Regions from separate parts of the Paenibacillus sp. FSL H3-0469 genome, predicted to be linked through region 1. Evidence: a T-box and tRNA genes for the amino acid it is inferred to sense, from the RefSeq annotation. Region 1 holds a T-box; the other holds one or more tRNA genes.

The links. A T-box is a leader RNA that pairs with one kind of tRNA and senses whether it is charged. The one in region 1 lies ahead of NSS83_RS15065 (glutamine--tRNA ligase/YqeY domain fusion protein), so its partner is inferred to be a tRNA-Gln.
Region 2: it has a tRNA-Gln gene. The T-box ahead of NSS83_RS15065 (glutamine--tRNA ligase/YqeY domain fusion protein) is inferred to sense a tRNA for this amino acid. The anticodon was not compared.

What each region holds. Positions count from the first base shown of each region.
Region 1 covers NZ_CP150302.1:3,490,596-3,495,370, forward strand. Annotated here, with positions in the region: gene NSS83_RS15060 (Nramp family divalent metal transporter) at 1-924, opposite strand, end outside; gene NSS83_RS15065 (glutamine--tRNA ligase/YqeY domain fusion protein) at 1,372-3,087, opposite strand; T-box leader at 3,165-3,428, opposite strand; gene NSS83_RS15070 (tetratricopeptide repeat protein) at 3,501-4,775, opposite strand, start outside.
Region 2 covers NZ_CP150302.1:5,495,874-5,500,648, forward strand. Annotated here, with positions in the region: rRNA gene NSS83_RS24150 (23S ribosomal RNA) at 1-701, shown strand, start outside; rRNA gene rrf (5S ribosomal RNA) at 780-896, shown strand; tRNA gene NSS83_RS24160 (tRNA-Asn) at 948-1,023, shown strand; tRNA gene NSS83_RS24165 (tRNA-Ser) at 1,027-1,116, shown strand; tRNA gene NSS83_RS24170 (tRNA-Glu) at 1,252-1,326, shown strand; tRNA gene NSS83_RS24175 (tRNA-Val) at 1,443-1,518, shown strand; tRNA gene NSS83_RS24180 (tRNA-Met) at 1,551-1,624, shown strand; tRNA gene NSS83_RS24185 (tRNA-Asp) at 1,700-1,777, shown strand; tRNA gene NSS83_RS24190 (tRNA-Gln) at 1,873-1,947, shown strand; tRNA gene NSS83_RS24195 (tRNA-Lys) at 1,974-2,049, shown strand; tRNA gene NSS83_RS24200 (tRNA-Leu) at 2,066-2,149, shown strand; tRNA gene NSS83_RS24205 (tRNA-Gly) at 2,157-2,231, shown strand; tRNA gene NSS83_RS24210 (tRNA-Arg) at 2,242-2,318, shown strand; tRNA gene NSS83_RS24215 (tRNA-Pro) at 2,329-2,402, shown strand; tRNA gene NSS83_RS24220 (tRNA-Gly) at 2,420-2,490, shown strand; gene NSS83_RS24225 (WYL domain-containing protein) at 3,568-4,521, shown strand; gene NSS83_RS24230 (DNA-binding protein) at 4,697-4,775, shown strand, end outside.

The DNA.
Region 1 (4,775 bases):
CGCCAGATTGCGGAACTGCCCGAAGGCGATATCCAAATCCTCGACCACCAGACCGTTCTTGAAGAACAGTGCGGCTGCTACAATGACCATAGCCATATTTACTGCACCGGCAATCAGCATAGCAATCAGAATGTCGATGAATTCCAACCGGAAGATCTGCTTCTTCTCACGCTCATCAATTCCGATTACACGGCTCTGGGTCAGCGAAGAATGCAGATAAATTGCATGGGGCATGACCGTTGCACCGAGAATTCCGGCAGCCAACAGCACGCTGTCCACGCCTTCGAATCTGGGAGTGAACATTCCGGTCAGGACACTGCCTGCATCCGGCTTCGCCATAATGACCTGGAATGCAAAAGCCAGCACAACAATCATCACCATACCGGCGATTCCGGCCTCAAGCGTGCGGTAACCGCGACGCTGCAGCTCCAGAATGGCAAATGACCCTACAGCAGTAATCAGTGCAGCCGGAAGCATCGGTATGCCGAATAACAGATAAAGCCCGAGCGCCGCGCCGATGAATTCAGCAAGATCGGTGGCGATAATGACGATTTCACTCTGAATCCACAGGAAGATCGATACGCCCTTCGGGAATTGCTCCCGCGCGATCTCAGGCAGATTCTTGCCGGTAGCAATGCCAAGCTTGGCGGATAAGGATTGAATTAGTACGGCCATCAGATTCGAGGCGAAAATGACCCAGAGCAGCAGATACCCGTATTTCGAGCCTGCGGTAATATTAGTGGCGAAATTGCCGGGGTCCAGATAAGCTACGGAAGCTATAAATGCCGGGCCCAGAAAAGGAAGAAGTCTCTTCAGTCCTTTGACATCTCCGTTAAGCACCGATTGTGCCGAATGTTTGTTAGTATGAACTGCATGACCCTTTAGGATAGGGGATGATTCTACTGCGGTATTTTGCTCCATCATGTTCTGTCCTCCTCTTGCCCGGAAAAAGTTGTCTATACACACGAAAGTTTCCCTGGTGCAACATTTGATTTGTTTTTATTATAATCCTCAAGATGAGAATTGTAAATGTATTTTCACTGGGTTTTCATACGCTGCCTGAGCTTATGCCTGCACGCCTAATCCTTCACCCATATTATGTGATTCAGCCCTATAAAGTGAGGCTTATGCCTTATGTTATTACCCGCTCCCATTATCGAGTTGACTCCTCTGCTGGAGTGATTGTACTTTGTGCAAATGCAATCTAATGTACAAAGTGCAGGCAGCTTGGCAGACGCATCACGCAAATCAGCGATGCTCCTATAACAGGGGCATCGCTGATTGTGTAACTCTTTAAGCTTTTAATAAATTGCCTTGGCGCAGCCAGTCTGTACAGCGTTCGCAGAATGTGTGAGAAAGGTCTTGTATTTATTACGCTTCAGCTGATGGTGTTGCGTTGCCCTTCCAGGTGTCCTTAAGCGGGACGATTCGGTTGAACACCAGCTTCTGAGCTGTGCTATGCCTGCTGTCGATGCAGAAATAGCCGTGACGCAGGAACTGGTAGGTATCCCCGGGCTGAGGGTTACCCGCAAGCGGCTCCAGCAGGCAATCCTTAAGCAGAGTTACGGAACCCGGATTGATGTATTCCTCCCAGCTCTCGCCTTCCTCCTTCGGCCCGTTGTTATCCGTCAGCAGTTGCTCATACAGGTATACGTCACTCTTCAGCGCATGAGCAGCGGAGACCCATTGCACGGTTCCCTTCACCTTCCGGCCGCTGAGTGCACCGCCGCTTTTGGTCTCCGGGTCGTAGCTGCACCGCAGTTCGAGGACGGCTCCTGTCTGCGCATCCTTAATGACCTCATGGCAGCGGATAATATAACCGCCCTTAAGCCGCACCTCGCCGCCTGGAACCAATCTGCGGAAGCCCTTCACAGGCACCTCCATGAAATCGGCCCGCTCGATATAGAGCGTGCCGGAGAACGGCACCTCTCTTGAACCCATCCCGGTATTCTCAGGATTGTTAGGGATCGGAAGCAGCTCGGAGGCCCCGGCTGCGTAATTGGTAAGCACGACCTTCAGCGGGTCAAGCACAGCCATAACAGCCGGCACCCTGGCCTTAAGGTCCTGTCTCAGGCAATGCTCCAGCAGCGAGAAATCCACCATGGCCGTATTCCGGACCATCCCGATCTCCCGGACGAAATCCCTGATGCTCTCCGGCGTGAATCCCCGTCTGCGCAGCCCGCTGAGCGTAGGCAGCCGCGGATCATCCCAGCCGTCTACATAGTTCCCGGCAACCAGCTCCCGGAGATACCGCTTGCTGGTGACCACTCCCGTCAGGTTCACCCGGCCGAATTCTTTTTGCCTCGGGGCTTCCGGGATTTCCAGCTCCCGCAGCACCCACTCATACAGCGGCCGGTGATCCTTGAACTCGATTGAGCACAGTGAATGCGTCACCCCTTCCAGCGCATCCTGAATCGGATGAGCGAAATCATACATGGGATAGATACACCAGGCACTGCCTGTACGGTAATGCTCTGCATGAATAATCCGGTACAGCACCGGATCACGCAGATTCATGTTCGGCGAAGCCATGTCAATCCGCGCCCGCAGCACTTTGGCCCCGCTCGGGTATTCCCCCTTGCGCATCGCCCGGAACAACCGCAGGTTCTCTTCCGGCGTGCGGCTGCGGTAAGGACTATCTGTCCCCGGCCCGGTTAATGTCCCCCGGTAAGCCGTTATCTCTGCTGCCGTCAGATCACAGACATAGGCCTTGCCCTTCAGAATGAGCATCTCTGCCCTGCGGTAGATTTCCTCCGAATAATCGGAGCCGTAGTAGATATGTTCCCCCGGACTGCAGCCGAGCCATTCAAGGTCACGGATGATCGCCTCCACATATTCCATATCCTCCTTGAGCGGGTTCGTGTCATCGAAGCGCAGATGGAAGCGTCCGCCATACTTACGGGCGATCCCCATATTCGTGTGGATGGCAAAAGCACTCCCGATATGCAGATAGCCGTTGGGCTCCGGCGGAAACCGGGTGCAAATCTCCCGGCTGAAGACTCCGGCCTCCACATCCTCTCTAATCAGCTTATCCATATAATTCTCCGGCAGAGCCGGTTCATTCGTATTAACAATATCGTCAGTCATTCGATCTCCTCCTGTAAATGGGTGGTATACTGCCTTCCCGGACAACAAAAAAGAACCTCACCTCCAAGACGTATGGTCTTGGGGACGAAATTCTCGCGGTACCACCCCAGGTTTATTAATATGTCACCATATTAATCTCATCAAGTACGGCGCTGCCGTCCGGCAGGGCTTATACTCTAGCTCTATAACAGGAGCTCCTGTCGTACCATCCCCGGCTGCTGCCTGGTTCCGGTAAGCCGCTCAGAGGCTTGTTTCCATTCAGTCCTCCCTGCTCCTTCACACCAGCCGGAGCTCTCTGTGAGGGAAGAACCTGAATGTACTCTTCTCGTCATCGCGTTTAAATTATTGGATACAGAATATCAAATCTCACGCCGGGTGTAAAGTACTTACGCCGGGCTGCCGGGAGCAGCAGCCTAAGCGTCTGCCGGGTCCAGGCTCAATGCAGCCAGCAGCTCCAGCGCTTCCTCATGCTCCGGCTCGATCAGCAGGGACCTGCGCGTATAATCCAGCGCCGCTTCATCATCCTCCTGCTCATAGCTGCAGATTGCCAGGCAGTACAGCACGGTAATTATCGGCTCCTCCCTACTTGTCGCCAGCGAATGCTCCAGGAAACGGCGGGATTCCCCGTACTGCTCCATCTCGAACAGCAGCAGGCCGCAGTCCAGCGCCAGATCATACTTTTGCGGCATCGGGTAGAAGCCCCTCCACATCCGGTCGATCCCCCGCTGAAGGTCCAGCAGCTCCTCGTCGCTGGCATCCGGCAGCAGCGCTGAGATGCGCTCGGCGCTCTGAATGAACAGCTCCGCGTCATATCCCCCCAGCCGCCAGAAGGCCAGAATCTGCTGCATGCCGATGGTGTCGTAATTCTTGTCGATCCATACCTTCAGGCTGAAGAAATCATCCGGCCCGAACCGCTCGACAAACCGCCGGTAGGCCAGCCGGGTATGCGGATGCAGCATCGGCTCCTCCAGCATCAGGATGCAGCCCACATTGAGATTTTTATAATGATGCTGTGTGAACTGGGAATGTGCGCCCTTCCGCTCAAAATAATGCACCAGCGCATGATAATTCGCCGTAAGCGAGATGCTGCCGTGGTGCATCAGCTTCGGCGGCTCGATAAACTCCCAGTTCTCCAGCCGGTGATCGCCCTTATCGGCAGTGAGCAGCAGGAAGCTTCCCCGGGACAGTGCACCCAGACGCTCCATGCAGGACAAAGCTGCCTCCGGGAACAGCACATGTGAATCCTCCAGCTTGTCCAGATAGAAGGAAATCACTTCATGATACGGATACGAGCTGTCTTCATAGCCCGCTGCGCGCTTGTAATGGTATTCCGGCACCAGATCACGAAGCACCTCGGATGGCCCCATCGTAGCGGACTGCTCAGGATATTTCAGCGAGACCTCGCATTCATAGATCTTGCCTTCATCCACATAGAGCAGCTCCTGCGGGATACTGTCGAAGAAGTAGTTGGCGATCACCATCAGCGGCTGCCCCAGCTCCCCGGGCTTAATCACCAATCCGCTCTGCGTTAAGGAGAGTTCCGTATCCCGGACCGCATCGAAGCGGGCAAAGTCAAGCATTCCCTGCTCTACAAAAGGCTTCAGACCCTCATGCTGCTGCCAGCCCTCAATGTTCTTCCACGGCAGATCGCTCATCACGTAACGGAACGGCGGCAGCAGCACGCCCGC
Region 2 (4,775 bases), 2.0 Mb from region 1:
AGGTTCTAACCTAGTGCCCTTATCGGGTACGGGGACCGTGTCAGGCGGGCAGTTTGACTGGGGCGGTCGCCTCCTAAAGAGTAACGGAGGCGTTCAAAGGTTCCCTCAGAATGGTTGGAAATCATTCGCAGAGTGCAAAGGCATAAGGGAGCTTGACTGCGAGACCTACAAGTCGAGCAGGGACGAAAGTCGGACTTAGTGATCCGGTGGTACCGCATGGAAGGGCCATCGCTCAACGGATAAAAGCTACCCTGGGGATAACAGGCTTATCTCCCCCAAGAGTCCACATCGACGGGGAGGTTTGGCACCTCGATGTCGGCTCATCGCATCCTGGGGCTGAAGTAGGTCCCAAGGGTTGGGCTGTTCGCCCATTAAAGCGGTACGCGAGCTGGGTTCAGAACGTCGTGAGACAGTTCGGTCCCTATCTGTCGTGGGCGCAGGAAATTTGAGAGGAGCTGTCCTTAGTACGAGAGGACCGGGATGGACGTACCGCTGGTGCATCAGTTGTTCCGCCAGGAGCATGGCTGAGTAGCTACGTACGGACGGGATAAGCGCTGAAAGCATCTAAGCGTGAAGCCCCCCTCAAGATGAGATTTCCCAGTATGTAAGACCCCTTGAAGACGACGAGGTAGATAGGTTGGAGGTGGAAGTGCAGCAATGCATGGAGCTGACCAATACTAATCGGTCGAGGGCTTATCCAAAATTTCTATCACGCAGATTCGTTTCGGATTCAGTTTTCAGGAATCAAATTCCTGAAGCATTTACGCTGTAAATGCCCGTTTGGTGGCGATAGCGGAGGGGTTCCACACGTACCCATCCCGAACACGACCGTTAAGCCCTCCAGCGCCGATGGTACTTGGACCGAAGGGTCCTGGGAGAGTAGGACGCCGCCAAGCGGACCATCCACACACACTGTGGTATTTTTTTTGCCCTAATTGGTTACATATTCCCTGATAGCTCAGTTGGTAGAGCACTCGACTGTTAATCGAGTTGTCACAGGTTCGAGTCCTGTTCGGGGAGCCATATGGAGAGGTGTCCGAGTTTGGCCGAAGGAGCACGATTGGAAATCGTGTAGGCGCCACAAGCGTCTCGAGGGTTCGAATCCCTCTCTCTCCGTAGCGTTACCTCCCTGCAAAGGGATGAGAACCCTCCGTGGTTCGTTGGAGCATAAGCTTCGTTAGCACTACATCGCAATCTCGTAACGAAGTGAAGAGTATCCCTCTCTCCGTAGCAATACTTTTCATACAGCATGGCTCGTTGGTCAAGGGGTTAAGACACCTCCCTTTCACGGAGGTAACATGGGTTCGAATCCCATACGAGTCACCACTATTTTCTTTGAATGATGGGATGAGAATTCCCTGGGTTCGTTGAAGCTTAGGCATCGTAAGGAATACTTCGCAATCTCGTAACGGAGTGAAGAGTATCCCATACGAGTCATATATGGAGGCTTAGCTCAGCTGGGAGAGCATCTGCCTTACAAGCAGAGGGTCGGGGGTTCGAACCCCTCAGCCTCCACCATCTATCTTAACCGAATAGATTTTGTACAATGACGCGGGGTGGAGCAGCCCGGTAGCTCGTCGGGCTCATAACCCGAAGGCCGCAGGTTCAAATCCTGCCCCCGCAATTGTTCCCCACAAAGTGAAGATGTGCTCTATAGCATATTCCGAATACTTTCCGGGGGGCCCCAAACGCTAAATCTGGAACCGTGGTGTAGTTGGCCTAACATGCCTGCCTGTCACGCAGGAGATCGCGGGTTCGAATCCCGTCGGTTCCGCCATTTTAAATGGTATTAAGACTTAAGGGATTGAGCATCCTATATCTCGAAGTATAGAGTATCCATCCGATTCCGTAGTACTTTGCTAATTATAATATTGGGGATTAGCCAAGCGGTAAGGCAACGGACTTTGACTCCGTCATTCATAGGTTCGATTCCTATATCCCCAGCCATCTTTTTCGGATTGTTTCTCTTATGAGAGCCATTAGCTCAGTTGGTAGAGCACCTGACTTTTAATCAGGGTGTCGAAGGTTCGAGTCCTTCATGGCTCACCATTTTCTTGTAACGTGTGCGCGTGTGGCGGAATGGCAGACGCACCAGACTTAGGATCTGGCGTTTCACGACGTGGGGGTTCAAGTCCCTTCACGCGCACCATGTTTTTGCGGACGTGGCTCAGCGGTAGAGCATCGCCTTGCCAAGGCGAGGGTCGCGGGTTCGATTCCCGTCGTCCGCTCCATATAGATTTTGCGCCCTTAGCTCAGCTGGATAGAGCGTTTGACTACGAATCAAAAGGCCGGGAGTTCGAATCTCTCAGGGCGCGCCATTTTTATTAACGGGATGTAGCTCAGCTTGGTAGAGCACCTGGTTTGGGACCAGGGGGTCGCATGTTCAAATCGTGTCATCCCGATATTTCATTTCACCTATGCGGGTGTAGTTCAATGGTAGAACTTCAGCCTTCCAAGCTGATAGCGTGGGTTCGATTCCCATCACCCGCTTATATTTGTATCATCTGTGTCCGTCAGCCCTATGGGGAAGACGGACTTTTTTGTTGTATTAGGAAACTATAGTTTCCTGCTGCTGTGGAAAAGGTGTGTGTAAATTTGTAGATGAGAGTTCTTGGAAGGATTCGTAGAATGACTTCGATGCTGAATGTGACTGAAGGCTAAAGGTATGCTTAAACTGAATACAATGGGCAGGCATAGCAGCATACGGACCAAATGTATGTGGAAAACAGCATACATTGTGTTCGCGCAAAGGTAATTTTATTCATCCGTTAGGATGATTTTGTCTTGTCCTTTATTTAGGAAATGTGTGCGGAAATCCGAATACAATTGATGCTGCTCCAATGAGAAATGGGCTCTACGCTCCGCAGGCCGTAACATTTAGAGAAATCCTGCAAGAAGTGCAGGAATACTGCTCAATAGAAGCGCCGGATTCAGAAATCCTGCATGAAATACAACATTGCCAGCGCTAATTTGTACTAAACACCGGAATTCCTGCAAATGATTCAACAATGTACCGTAGCCCGTAACATTTCTAGAGAAATCCTGTAAGATGTGCAACAATTCGGCTCCGATCAAGCGGGCGGTGAGAGAGAACGCTTAGAATTGACAAGAGGCAGGGACAGGAGTGCCACCATGAAAGGAAAAATACTTCAGAACGCGTGTGACCAACCGAATACATTCGCTGCTGAAGAGTTATATGGAGGCGGATGTGTGCGACCAACCGAATACATTCGCTGCTGAGGAGCTATATGGGACGGATGCTATACGAAAAACCGATCACAATAGAATTCAGAGGTATCAATGTGCCAGAGCGCTAAGGGCTGTAGCTGTTAAGCGGCCGCCAGAAGGCAGAGAGATGGTGAGAAGGCAGGTTGATGGAGAAAAGTGTGCTCCCTGTAAGCGTGGTATAGAGGTACCAATATCGTTTACCCGCTGGGGGATTTTGTTGTAAGGGCCGGGATTGCAATAGTATTGAAGGGCGTTATGTTTCTATAGAACTGATATAGTATAACTATTGGACTATTGGATCATAGGCAACACTTACTTGGAAGCTGAGGAGCATTTGTTATGACAGAAAAAGTAATACGGATTTTCAGAATCATTAACGCCATTCAGTCGAACCCGGGGATTACCGCAGCAGACTTGGCCTTTAGGTGCGAGGTGAATATTAGAACGATCTACAGGGATCTTGAGGTGATCAGCCACTTTGCACCGGTTACGAATGAAGGAAGAGGTACGGGCTACCGGTTCATGGGGAAATTCTTTTTGTATCCGCTGGATTTCTCGGAGCAGGAGTCGCTGGCGTTCTCTTTGCTGCCTTCGGTGCTGAACCAGGATAGAATTCCACCGGGGTTTCATTCTGCGTATGACAAGGTGATGGGTACTCATCAGAAGGAGAAATCGCGGCAAAATGGCCTGCTGGAGAATATCGCGGATATTATTCAAATGGGCACCCCGGCCTACCGCAAGGAGAGCAGGAACTTCCTGCAGCCGCTTATTGGAGCAATCCTGGAGCAGCGCAGTATCCGTACGGTATACCACTCGCAATCAAGCAATGTCACTACGGCGCGGGAGATTGACCCGTATTACCTGATCCCGCGGGATCAGCGCTTTTATCTCATTGGCTATTGCCATCTGAAAGGCGCAATCCGCACGTTCCGGATCAGCCGGTTTGAGCAGGTGGAGATGACGGCGTCCACTTTTGATAAAGGGAATTTCAATATTAAGCAGTATCTGAAAAATACTTGGTCGATCAACCGGGGGACCCGGAATGTCACGTTCAAGGTACGGTTCGATCCGGAGGTGGCACGTTACATTAAGGAAGAGGAGCTGTTCGTACAGCCGCGGATGAGCGAAGAAGGCGATGGAACGCTGCTCTTTGAAGTCACGGTTAATAATGAGAAGGAGTTCATCAAGTGGATTCTACAGTATGGCCCGAATGCGGAGATTCTGGAGCCGGTGTCGGCCAGGGAGCGCTTGAAGGAGCGGCTGGAGCAGTGGCTGGATGTGTATCAGCAGTAGCCGCAGACTACAATATTACATAATATGGAATAAAAATGTCGAAAAGGTTAGATTGAATAGCTCAACTGGAGAATAAAGAGGTTTTTAGCGATATATATGTCTGGAATGAATTGACCGGAGCGGTGAAGCAGGTTATTATTGGAATATAATGGAATGATAGGAGGCAAGATAGAAATTGCTGGAACTGGATGGGATGAATGAAGACTCTTTGACAGATATGCTTAAGGTCTCGTTCTCATGGGAGAACTGGGCGG